Mumia flava: one gene and its partner. The protein of the gene in region 2 interacts with the protein of the main gene of each other region in a pairwise test. Links are inferred from orthologs where the notes say so. Each region holds a gene or a part of one and is shown on either strand. Other genes may lie near its edges.

Region 1 (5,228 bases), on a different replicon or contig from region 2:
CGCGACCGCGCCGTGGGTGACTCGTCAGGCGAGGGTGACGCCGGCCTCGGCGAACTCGGCGCGCACCCGCGGCAGGTTGTCCGGCGACACCGGCGCGGTCAGGTCCATCAGCACGGTCGTGGCGAACCCGTGCGCGGCCGCGTCGAGCGCGGTGGCGCGGACGCAGTAGTCCGTGGCGATCCCGACGACGTCGACGCGGTCCACGTCGTTCGCGCGCAGCCACTCGACGAGCGCGTCGCCGTGCTCGGAGCTCCCCTCGAAACCGGAGTACGCGGCGTCGAACTCGCCCTTGCGGAACACCGCGGCGAACATGTCCTCGCGCAACGGGGCGCGCAGGTCGTTGCCGGGGGTGCCGACGACGCAGTGCGGCGGCCACGAGTCCACGAAGTCGGGCTCGTCGCTGAAGTGCGACCCGGGATCGATGTGGTGGTCCTTGGTCGCGACGACGACGTCGTAGCCACCGCCTGCGACCAGCGACGCGACACGCTCGGCGACCGACGTCCCTCCGTCGACGCCGAGGGAGCCGCCCTCGCAGAAGTCGTTCTGCACGTCGACGACGACGAGTGCGCCTGCCATGGGGATCAGTCCTCCTGCTCGTAGACCGTCGGGATCGCGGGCTCCCCCCGCGACAGCTGCTTCGCCTGCAACGGTAGCTCCTCGAGCGCCGTACGCAGACGGTCGCGGGACACCGTCAGCGGCTCGTCGTGCACCCGCTCGCCGTCGACGACGAGAGGGGCGGCGAGGGGCCGGTCGTCGCCGTCGTCGTGGGGGGAACCGCCGACGGCGATCACCTCCGCGGTCGCCGTCCCCGACGGGTCGCGTCGGCGCAGTGCGGTCTTGCGGCCGCCGACCGACGCCTTGTCCTGGCTCTTCTTCGCCACCGGGACGAGGGTGCCGTCCGCCCCTGCGCGCGCCACGAGCTTGTACACGAACCCGCAGGTCGGGTGGCCGGACCCGGTGACGAGCGCGGTCCCGACGCCGTACCCGTCCACAGGCGCCGCCGCGAGCCCGGCGATCGCGTACTCGTCCAGGTCGCTGGTCACGATGATCCGCGTGCCCGTCGCACCCAGACCGTCGAGCTGGCGGCGGACCTGTCCCGCCAGCACGGGCAGGTCGCCGGAGTCGAGGCGGACGGCGCCGAGCCCGGGTCCTGCGACCTCGACCGCCGTCTCCACCGCGGCGGCGACGTCGTACGTGTCGACGAGCAGCGTGGTCCCGGGCCCCAGCGCGGCGACCTGTGCGGCGAACGCGTCGTGCTCGGTGTCGTGGAGCATCGTGAACGCGTGGGCGGCGGTGCCCGCGGTCGGGATGCCGTGCCGGCGTCCCGCCTCGAGGTTCGAGGTCGAGGCGAACCCCGCCACGTACGCCGCGCGCGCCGCGGCGACCGCGGCCTGCTCGTGCGTCCGCCGGGATCCCATCTCGATGCACGGGCGGTCGCCGGCGGCGACCGTCATCCGTGCTGCAGCCGAGGCGATCGCCGCGTCGTGGTTGAGGATCGACAGCACGAGCGTCTCGAGGAGCACGGCCTCGGCGAAGGTCGACTCGACCACGAGCACCGGCGAGCCCGGGAAGTACAGCTCACCGTCCCGATAGCCGTGCACGTCACCGGTGAAACGGAACCCGGCGAGCCAGTCGAGGGTCGGCGCGTCCACGACGCCGCGCTCCTGCAGGTGCGTCAGGGTGGCGTCCCCGAACCGGAAGTCCTCGATCGCGTCGAGGACCCGTCCGACCCCGCACACCACCCCGTACCGGCGCCCGTCGGGGAGCCGTCGGGCGAACAGCTCGAAGACCGATCGACGGTGGGCCGTCCCGTCGGCCAGCGACGCCTGGAGCATCGTGAGCTCGTAGTGGTCCGTCAGCAGCGCTGTCGTGGTCACGGCGCCAGCGTAGACGCCGATCAGGGGGACGACCCGGGGCGCGCACGGGCCCCGCGGAAGCGAACTTCGGCGGTGGGCAACAATGGACCGGTGAGCGCGCCGTCCCCGACCGAGCTCGACCAGCCCGACGTCGATGCAGTCGTCGAGCTGGACCGGCCGTGGGTCACCATCGTCTGGAACGACCCGGTCAACCTGATGTCGTACGTCGCCTACGTCTTCCGGAACTACTTCGGCTACTCCGAGGCGAAGGCCCACGACCTGATGATGAAGGTGCACAGCGACGGCAAGGCGGTCGTCTCGACCGGCACCCGCGAGGAGATGGAACGGCACGTGCAGGCGATGCACGAGTACGGCCTGTGGGCGACGCTGCAGCGGGCGGACGCATGAGGGTCGACACATGAGGGCGTTCGAGCAGCGCAAGCGCGGGCGTGTCCGGGCGGAGTTCGAGGTCGCCGAGGCGGCCCTGCTGGTCAACCTGCTCAGCCAGATCGTCGAGCTCCTGCTGGACCGCAACGGGCCCGAGGAGTCGTCCCCGGACCCGTTGTTCGCCCAGCTGGGGCCGAGCGGGTCCCACCTGCCGCCCGACGACCCGGTGCTCAAACGGCTCCTGCCCGACGCCTACTCCGACGACGACGACGCGTCGGGCGACTTCCGCCGTTTCACGGAGCGCTCGCTGAGCGAGGCGAAGGTGAGCAACGCCCGCGCCGTGGTGGCGTCCCTCGCCGCCGGCGGGCTCGACGTCGAGGACCCCGAGTCGTCGACGGACGAGACGATCGAGGTCGAGCTCGGGCCGCAGGGCGCCCAGGCCTGGTTGCGTGCGCTGACCGATGTCCGGCTCGCGCTCGCGACCCGGCTCGGGATCGAGTCCGAGGACGACGCCGAGCGGGTGGCCGCGAGCGAGGAGGAGTCGGTCGCACTCGTCGCCGACATCTACGAGTGGCTCGGCTTCGTCCAGGAGACGCTGGTGCAGTCCCTGGACTGACCCGGTGCCGGGTCCCGCCTAGGGTCGGACCGTGGACCGTCTGGTCGTCGTCTCGTTCCTCGCGGAGCAGCCGCCGGGGCAGACCTTCGCGCCCTCGCGGTGGCCGCTGCACGTCACGCTCGTGCCGCCGTTCAGCGTCGAGGCCGGTACGTCGGTGGTCGCCGACGTCGTCGCCGAGACCGCCGCGTCGCACCGCCGGACCGAGGTCCGGGCGCGGGAGACGGCGATGTTCGGGCGTCGCCGGGACGTCGAGGTCACCGTGCTCGAGCTGTCCGACGAGCTCGCCGCGCTCCACGACGACCTGGTCGTCGAGCTCGACGCGCTCGGGGCCGGGGTCCGCGAGCGACCGCACACGGCACGCGGGTTCCGCCCCCACGTCACGGTGCGGGGCGCGGACCGGGTGGCAGTCGGGGACACGGTGGAGATCGGCTCGGTCTCGCTGGTCGACCAGCGTCCCGACGGACGGCAGGACGCCCGCCGGGTGCTCGGAACCTGGGCGATCGGCTGAGCGCGGACCCACCCGTACGCCGGCCGCAAGCCGGGCGTCTCGACGGGTGGTCACGCGCTTGACGCCATGGTCCGGCCGGTATCGTTGATCCACGTGTTGACCATCGACTCCGCGACGTACGACGCGATCGTCGCCCACGCCCGTCGGGACCACCCCGACGAGGCCTGCGGCGTCGTCGCGGGTGCTGAGGGATCCGACCTGCCGACCCGGTTCGTCCCGATGGTCAACGCCGCGATGTCGCCCACGTTCTACGAGTTCGACTCGACGGACCTGCTGCGGCTGTACCGCGAGATGGACGACAACGACGAGGAGCCGGTGGTCGTCTACCACTCCCACACGGCGACCGAGGCCTACCCGTCGCGCACCGACGTGAACCTCGCGGGCGAGCCGGGTGCGCACTACGTGCTGGTCTCGACCCGGGAGTGCGGCAACGGCGAGGGCCCGGTCGAGTTCCGCTCGTACCGCATCGTCGACGGCGAGGTCACCGAGGAAGAAGTTCGCGTCGTCGAGCGTTATGACGACGTCCCCACGAACGCACAGGAAGTTTGATCGCAGATGGCCATCGAGGTCCGAGTCCCCACCATCCTCCGCACCTACACCGACGGTGAGAAGAAGGTTCCTGCCGCCGGCGACACGGTGATCGGCGTCATCGACGACCTGGAGGCGAACCACGCGGGGATCAAGGAGCGGCTCGTCGACGACGGCGAGGTGCGTCGCTTCGTGAACATCTACGTCAACGACGAGGACATCCGCTTCTCCGGCGGCCTCGACACCGAGCTGTCCGACGGCGACGTCGTCGTGATCCTGCCCGCCGTCGCGGGCGGCGCTCGCTGAGCGAAGCACGGCACCCGAGGCGATGCGCCACGACTCGCTGATCGACTCCGTCGGCAACACCCCGCTGGTGGGGTTGCCGCGGCTGTCGCCGAGCCCCGACGTACGGCTGTGGGCGAAGCTCGAGGACCGCAACCCGACCGGCTCCATCAAGGACCGGCCGGCGCTGCGGATGATCGAGCGCGCCGAGTCCGACGGGCGGCTGCGGCCCGGCTGCACGATCCTCGAGCCGACGTCCGGCAACACCGGGATCTCGCTCGCGATGGCGGCCAAGATGCGCGGCTACCGGATGGTCTGCGTGATGCCGGAGAACACCTCGGAGGAGCGGCGTCAGCTGCTGCGGATGTGGGGCGCGGAGATCGTCTCCTCCCCGGCTGCCGGCGGCTCGAACGAAGCCGTGCGGGTGGCCAAGCGGATCGCCGAGGAGCACCCCGACTGGGTGATGCTCTACCAGTACGGCAACGACGCCAACGCCGAGGCGCACGAGCTCGGGACCGGCCCGGAGATCCTCGCGGACCTGCCGGAGGTGACGCACTTCGTCGGCGGTCTCGGCACGACCGGCACGTTGATGGGCGTCGGGCGGTTCTTCCGCACGGCCAAGCCGGAGGTGCGGATCGTCGCCGCGGAGCCGCGCTACGGCGAGCTCGTGTACGGGCTGCGGAACCTCGACGAGGGGTTCGTCCCGGAGCTGTACGACCCCCAGTTCATCGACGCGCGCTTCTCGGTCGGGCCGCGCGACGCCGTACGCCGGGTGCGGGAGCTGCTGGAGTCGGAGGGGATCTTCGCCGGGATCTCGACCGGCGCGATCCTGCACGCGGCCCTGGCGCAGGCCGCGAAGGCGATCAAGGCGGGCGAGCCCGCCGACATCGCGTTCGTGGTCGCCGACGGCGGCTGGAAGTACCTCTCGACCGGTGCGTACGAAGGCACGATCGACGACGCCGAGGAGGCCCTCGAGGGCCAGCTCTGGGCCTGAGGCCGGCAGGACGTGAGATCGTCGGAGCATGAGCTCGTCGGCGCGGGACCGTGCGAC
Region 2 (5,476 bases):
AGGGTGAAGCCGAGGTTCGCGCCGTGGACGTGCAGCCCGTCGCGGTGACGGTCGTCCCAGGAGCGCGCCAGCGCCGGGTCGATCTCGTCGGGATCGGGGCGGACCCGGCCGACCACCAGCGCGAACCCGTCCGATGCCAGGACGTGCTGACGGACGAGCCATCCCGGCCCGACCAGGCAGTCGGCGTCGGTCATCGCGACCCACACCCGATCGTGCTCGCGCCCCCGGGCCAGCCGCGCCACCCGGTCGACGCCGGCCTCGCGCGCCACGCCGACGCACCCGGCACCGGAGATGACCGTGTCGACGTCGTGCCGTGCGGCCACGGCCGCCGACCCGTCGCGACAGCGATCGAGCACCACCGTGATGCGGGCGCCGATCCCCGTCGCCTGGTGCAGCCTGATCACCGCCTGCTCGATCGCCGTCAGGCACCGTCCGAGCCGCTGCTCCTCGTCGTGCACGGGAACCACGACGTGCACGACCTCCGGCGCGGCGGCGTCGAGGCTCACGCGTGCGGCTCCGGCCAGGCGGCATCCGCCCCGAGGACGACGATCTCGACGTCGCGGTCGACGTACGACGCATGCTCGACCCACCCCCGCCGGTCCCGTACCGCCGCGTGGACCGCCGGCCCGTCCATCGGCCACCCGTCCACCTCGTGGCGCCAGTGGCACAGCACGATCGTCCCCCGCGGGGACAGGGACGACGTGATCCGGTCGAGGAGTCCGTCGAGGCCGGCCGGGCTGAGGAAGTACCCGATCTCCGACAGCACCACCAGATCGAACCTGCCGTCGACCCACTCCCGAGGGACGCGCGCCTGGATCACCTCCACCTCCGTGCCCGCGAGCCGCTCGCGCGCCGCGCGCACGGCAGCCTCGCTCGAGTCGACGGCAACGACCTGGTCGCACCGCTCCGCCAGCGCGACGGTCAGCTCACCGATCGAGCACCCGACCTCGAGGGCCCGCCCGAACCGCGGCCACGGAAGGGCCGCCAGGAGCAGATCGCGCTTGCGGCGTTCGTACCACCGGTCCCGTACGCCCCAGGGGTCCGCGGCGCGTGCGTGCAACGTCTCCAGCGCGTCGTCGTGGGTGTCCTCGGAGACGAAGTACTCCGACTCCCCACGGAAGTGCTCCAGCACCTCGCGGGTGAGCAGCGCCTCGTCGCCCGGCTCCGCCGACAGGGGCTGGATCTGGCTGCGATGGCTCCGGATCGCGGCCGACCGTCGCTGCTGCGCCTCGTCGGACAGCGCGAAGCGGCACATCCGCTCCCAGGGCGCGGACTCGGGACGAGCCCAGTGCCACCACCAGATCGGGAACTCCAGCAAGGTGGCGTCCGTACGGGCAGCGGCCACTCCTGCCGCGCGCCCGGCAGCCTCGTGGTCGCTGTGCCCGTCGTGGCGCCACGGTGCGAGCACGAGCGTCCGGCGCCCGTCACCGATCACCTCGACCACGCGCTCGACCAGCGTCGACTCCGCGAGGGCGACCTCGGCGTCGGCAAGTCCGAGGAAGGTGCACGACGATCCCGGGGCGAGAACGCCGACGGCCTCCTCCAGCTCGGCCAGACGCCGCCGCGCGAGCCCGATCGGCCCGAGCGTCGGGGATCGCGGGTGGCTGCGCTCACCGGCGGTGGCCACCAGCACCTCGACCTCGAGCCCGACGGTGTGCGCGGTCGCGATCAGCCCGCCGGCGCCGAGCGTCTCGTCGTCAGGGTGGGCGGCGAGCACGACCAGTCGGTCGAACCGGTCCAGCTCGAGCTCGGGGCACGCCCGCGCGGCCGGGTGCCCGCGCCACGCCGAGGCGGGCGTACCGGGCTGGTCGTGGGTGAACGACGCGGTCATCGCGAGCCCCCGTGCACGAGGTGGCGGCCGAGGGCCGCGGCGTCCCGTTCGGCGTGGTGCTGACGCAGGTACACCCGCAGGTCCGAGACCCGGGCGACGTGCTCGGGCTCGCTGACGAGCGGACCCGGTCCGAGCGCGTGGTCGACGCTGCGGAGGACCCGCTCGGCGGAGTCGGCGACCACCTGACGCACCCGCAGGGCGAGGACGGCTCCGGCGTCGCCCCGGGCCTCACCGGCGTCGACGAGGCGAGCTGCACGGCTCAGCGCGCTCGCCGCCGCGTACAGCGCCGCGTCGGTCGCGCCCAGGTGGGCGAGCCCGATCTGGTCGGGCTCGCGCTTCGCGGCCGCGTCGGTCAGGCGCCGGACGAGCCCGACCGCTCCCCCGTACCAGACGGCGGCGACGCCGATGCCGCCCCACGCGAAGCCGTCCCGCTCGAGGTACCAGCCGGGACCACCGACCGGCACCGCCTCCGCCTCCGCGAAGCGCACCGACGTGCTGCGGATCCGGCGCAGACCGTGCGGCACCCAGGGCTCGTCCGCCGTCTGGATGCCGGGTTGGTCGAGCGCCACCGCGAACAGACCACGCCGCTCCTCGTCGATCCAGGCGGTGACCAGCGCATGGGTGACGTCGTCGGCGAGCGAGCACCACGGCTTCGTCCCGCCGAGGGCCCAGCGTCCGGGCGCGCCGCCGGAGGGCAGGGGCCGCGCGACCACGCGCGTGCCGGGACCCTCGGCGGCCCACACCCCCAGCACGGCGTCCGCCGGAACCGTCTCCTCCCCCGCCTGAGCCTCGGCGAGGATGGCCAACGCGTCCAGGTGCGGCTCCACCGCACGGGCGACGGTGAGATCACAGGCTCCCAGCGACGCGAGGCACGACCACCGCGCGGCGGTGTCGACGCCCGGCAGAGCACAGTCCTGGCCGAGCTCACGGCCGAGGCGCAGGGCACCCTGCACGTCGCCGGCGACACGCGCGCAGCGCGTGGCGACCTCGTCGAGCCACGGGTCCGGCTCCGCCGTGACCCCGACCCTGACACCCGCCACGCGCTGCGTCCGCCCGTCCGTGACCGCGTCAGCCGTCGGCGCGAGCGTCGTCGGCCGCGGCGGACTCGGAGTCCGCGCCCGCGGTGGACAGCCGGCCCCGCATGTCCTCGAGGTGCGCCCGCACGAACCACTGGAACTTCTCGAGCTCCGCGGTGTGCGCGATGATCATGTCCTGCGTCACCAGGTCGAGGTCGTCGGTCAGCGCCATCACCTCGCGGTTCGCCTCGATCACGCCGTTGTAGACGAGGTCGAGCGCGCCGAGGTGAGCGAGCACGGTGTCGCGGCCGACCGAGTAGTCGTCCCAGGTGCGGTCCGCGATGATCGCGCCCGGCGTGCCCTTCGGCGACGCACCCAGCGTCGCGATCCGCTCGGCGACCTCGTCGGCGTACCCGCGGACCAGGTCGACCTGGGGGTCGATCATCTCGTGCACGGCGATGAAGTGCGGCCCGACGACGTTCCAGTGCACGTGCTTGAGGGTGAGGTGGAGATCGTTGTACGCGCTCAGCCGCCCCTGCAGTGCGGCCACGACCTGCTCGGCATCGTCCGTCGACAGGCCCGGAACGGTGTACGACACGGTCATTCGTCTGCTCCTCGACTCGGGATTCTGGGTTCAGCCGTACCCTAAGACGGGTCGCGCCAAACGTCCGGTCGAGCCGAGTCGGCGCGGACTCAGCCGCCTTCCGGAGCGCCACCCGGTCCCGCGGCGTGAGGTTTCCGTACCCGCTCGAGGGCGTCGGCCCAGTCCGGCCCGCGCCAGTAGTGCCCGTGCTTGAGCAGGCCGGTCACCGCACCGTCGTTCATCTCCTGGTCGTACGGCGTGGGGTCGAGCACCCGCCAGTCGTCGCCGCACTCGTGGCGCCCGGTCGAGGGCACGTGCACGTCCGGCCGCGCCCCGTCCAGGGCCCCCGGCAGGTGACCGGAGGTCGTGCTGGGACCCTCCGCCCCGTGCCGCCACGACAGCACGGGGCCGGCCAGGGGATCGGTCTCGCGGTAGAGGTTGATCCAGGCCCCGCCGAGCACGTCGTGCACGTCGCCGACCGCGTCGAGGTTCACGTACTCGGGGAAGGCCCGCGGGAAGATCACCTGCAGCTGCGACCCGAACGTGAGCAGCGAGATCCCGTCGCGCTCCTCACGGTGCAGCGCCGCGAGCGCACCGAACGCGATCAGGCTGCCCTGGCTGTGTCCGCAGACGACGACGTGGGGAGCCGGCTGAGCACGGCGGTACCAGCGCAGCCGGTTGCGCAGATCGGTCACGCACCGCATCGAGTACGGGCGGGGCGCGTACGGGTGCACCGCGTGCGGCCAGAACGCGATCACGTCCCAGACGACATTGAGACTGCGGCGCGTCCCCTGCTCGGAGACCGCCGACCGTCCCGTGGCGAGCAGCGCCGCCGCCGCCGTGATCAGCGCCCACGCCCCGATCAGGGCCACGACGTTGGAGACCCAGATGACCGCGGCGGAGCCGGTCACGTACTTCGGCTGGCTCAGCAGGTCCAGCGGGCCCGGCAGCGACCGGCAGGTCCCGAAATCCTGGCCGCCCTGGCAGCCGGCCAGCTCGAGCGCGAGCGCGATCCCCAGCAGCGTCCCGAAGAGGACGAAGACGGTGCCGCCGACCGGGATCAGGTTCTTGAGGCGCGCGGTGCCGATCGCGCGCGCGACCGTCTCCAACCAGCCCGCCGAGAGCCGCGGGCCGCCGTCGGCCGCGGCGAACATCCCGGCGGCGCGTGCACGGTCCGCTCGGCGTCGGGCCATCATCCAGATGCCGGCCCCGGTGGCGAGCAGCGCGAACAGCAGGAGGTTCAGGCCCCACGCGTACGAGACCCGGTCGAGCATCGGCGTCGTCCCGACATCGACCTCGATCCCCTCGGCCGTGGTGCGCGTCCGGACCGACAGATCGAGCAGCGAGGAGACGCCGGTCGCCGCCGCCGCCGAGAGCCCGACCCCGAGGAACGCGGCGATGCTCGCCACGAGGTAGGCGGTCATCCCGAGGGCGTACGGACGGAACGCACGGTGGCCCGGGGTCGTCCCCCAGGAGCCGCGCACGCTGAGGACCAGCGCGAGGTTGGCGAACCCGAGGAGGATCAGCGCTGCCAACCCGGCCCACAGCAGGCCGTTCGCGACGTCGTCGAACATCACCGGCCGCTCGGCGGCCGCCCGGTCGACGTCGCTCGCTCCCCACGCCGACAGGGCGAGGAGGACGACGGCGACCGCGATCGCACCGCGGGCGATCCAGACCATCGTCACGTGCCACCACAGCCGGAACGCCGCGATCCGGCCGGACAGCGGCAGGCTCGCGGTCCCTTCCGGGTCGCCGAGCAGCGTCGTCAGCACGACGACGAGGACCAGGGCGATCGTCGACGCGAGCAGGACCGGGTCGCGGTCCACCCACCCGTCGGGGTGGACCGCCCACGCACCCATGCTCGCGACCGTGAGCACCGCGGCCGCGAGGTGCAGGTTGCGCAGGACCGGTGCGTCGGTGTCGCCCCGGTAGAACCGGTCGCGGGCCAGCGGGGTCCGAGGCTCCCCGGGCTCGACCGCGTCGACGTAGCGCCCCTCGGTCCGCTTGCGCGGCTCGGCGTCGTCCACCACGCCGTATCCGCGGCCC

Evidence for each region.
Region 1: the proteins of CLV56_RS01740 (region 2) and clpS interact in binary tests that used the Escherichia coli proteins (3 or more experiments, as listed by UniProt). The link is inferred for Mumia flava from one-to-one orthologs.

Annotation. Positions count from the first base shown.
Region 1 is NZ_PGEZ01000004.1:11,142-16,369, reverse strand. What follows is about bases 904-3,615. They hold clpS (ATP-dependent Clp protease adapter ClpS), read left to right. Parts: upstream 904-1,967; coding sequence 1,968-2,264; downstream 2,265-3,615. Other genes in these bases: CLV56_RS19985 (M67 family metallopeptidase), read left to right, coding at 3,461-3,615; CLV56_RS19990 (2'-5' RNA ligase family protein), read left to right, coding at 2,891-3,367; CLV56_RS19995 (DUF2017 domain-containing protein), read left to right, coding at 2,275-2,859; CLV56_RS20000 (nicotinate phosphoribosyltransferase), read right to left, coding at 904-1,877. Also shown: CLV56_RS20005 (isochorismatase family protein), read right to left, coding at 25-576; more of CLV56_RS20000, read right to left, coding at 582-903; more of CLV56_RS19985, read left to right, coding at 3,616-3,916; CLV56_RS19980 (MoaD family protein), read left to right, coding at 3,923-4,201; CLV56_RS19975 (PLP-dependent cysteine synthase family protein), read left to right, coding at 4,224-5,171; CLV56_RS19970 (VOC family protein), read left to right, coding at 5,200-5,228. UniProt on the Escherichia coli protein: Involved in the modulation of the specificity of the ClpAP-mediated ATP-dependent protein degradation.
Region 2 is NZ_PGEZ01000001.1:366,047-371,522, forward strand. What follows is about bases 1,676-4,635. They hold CLV56_RS01740 (Dps family protein), read right to left. Parts: upstream 3,452-4,635; coding sequence 2,900-3,451; downstream 1,676-2,899. Other genes in these bases: CLV56_RS01730 (PIG-L family deacetylase), read right to left, coding at 1,676-1,831; CLV56_RS01735 (acyl-CoA dehydrogenase family protein), read right to left, coding at 1,828-2,871; CLV56_RS01745 (hypothetical protein), read right to left, coding at 3,541-4,635. In the rest of the region: CLV56_RS01725 (glycosyltransferase family A protein), read right to left, coding at 1-506; more of CLV56_RS01730, read right to left, coding at 503-1,675; more of CLV56_RS01745, read right to left, coding at 4,636-5,476.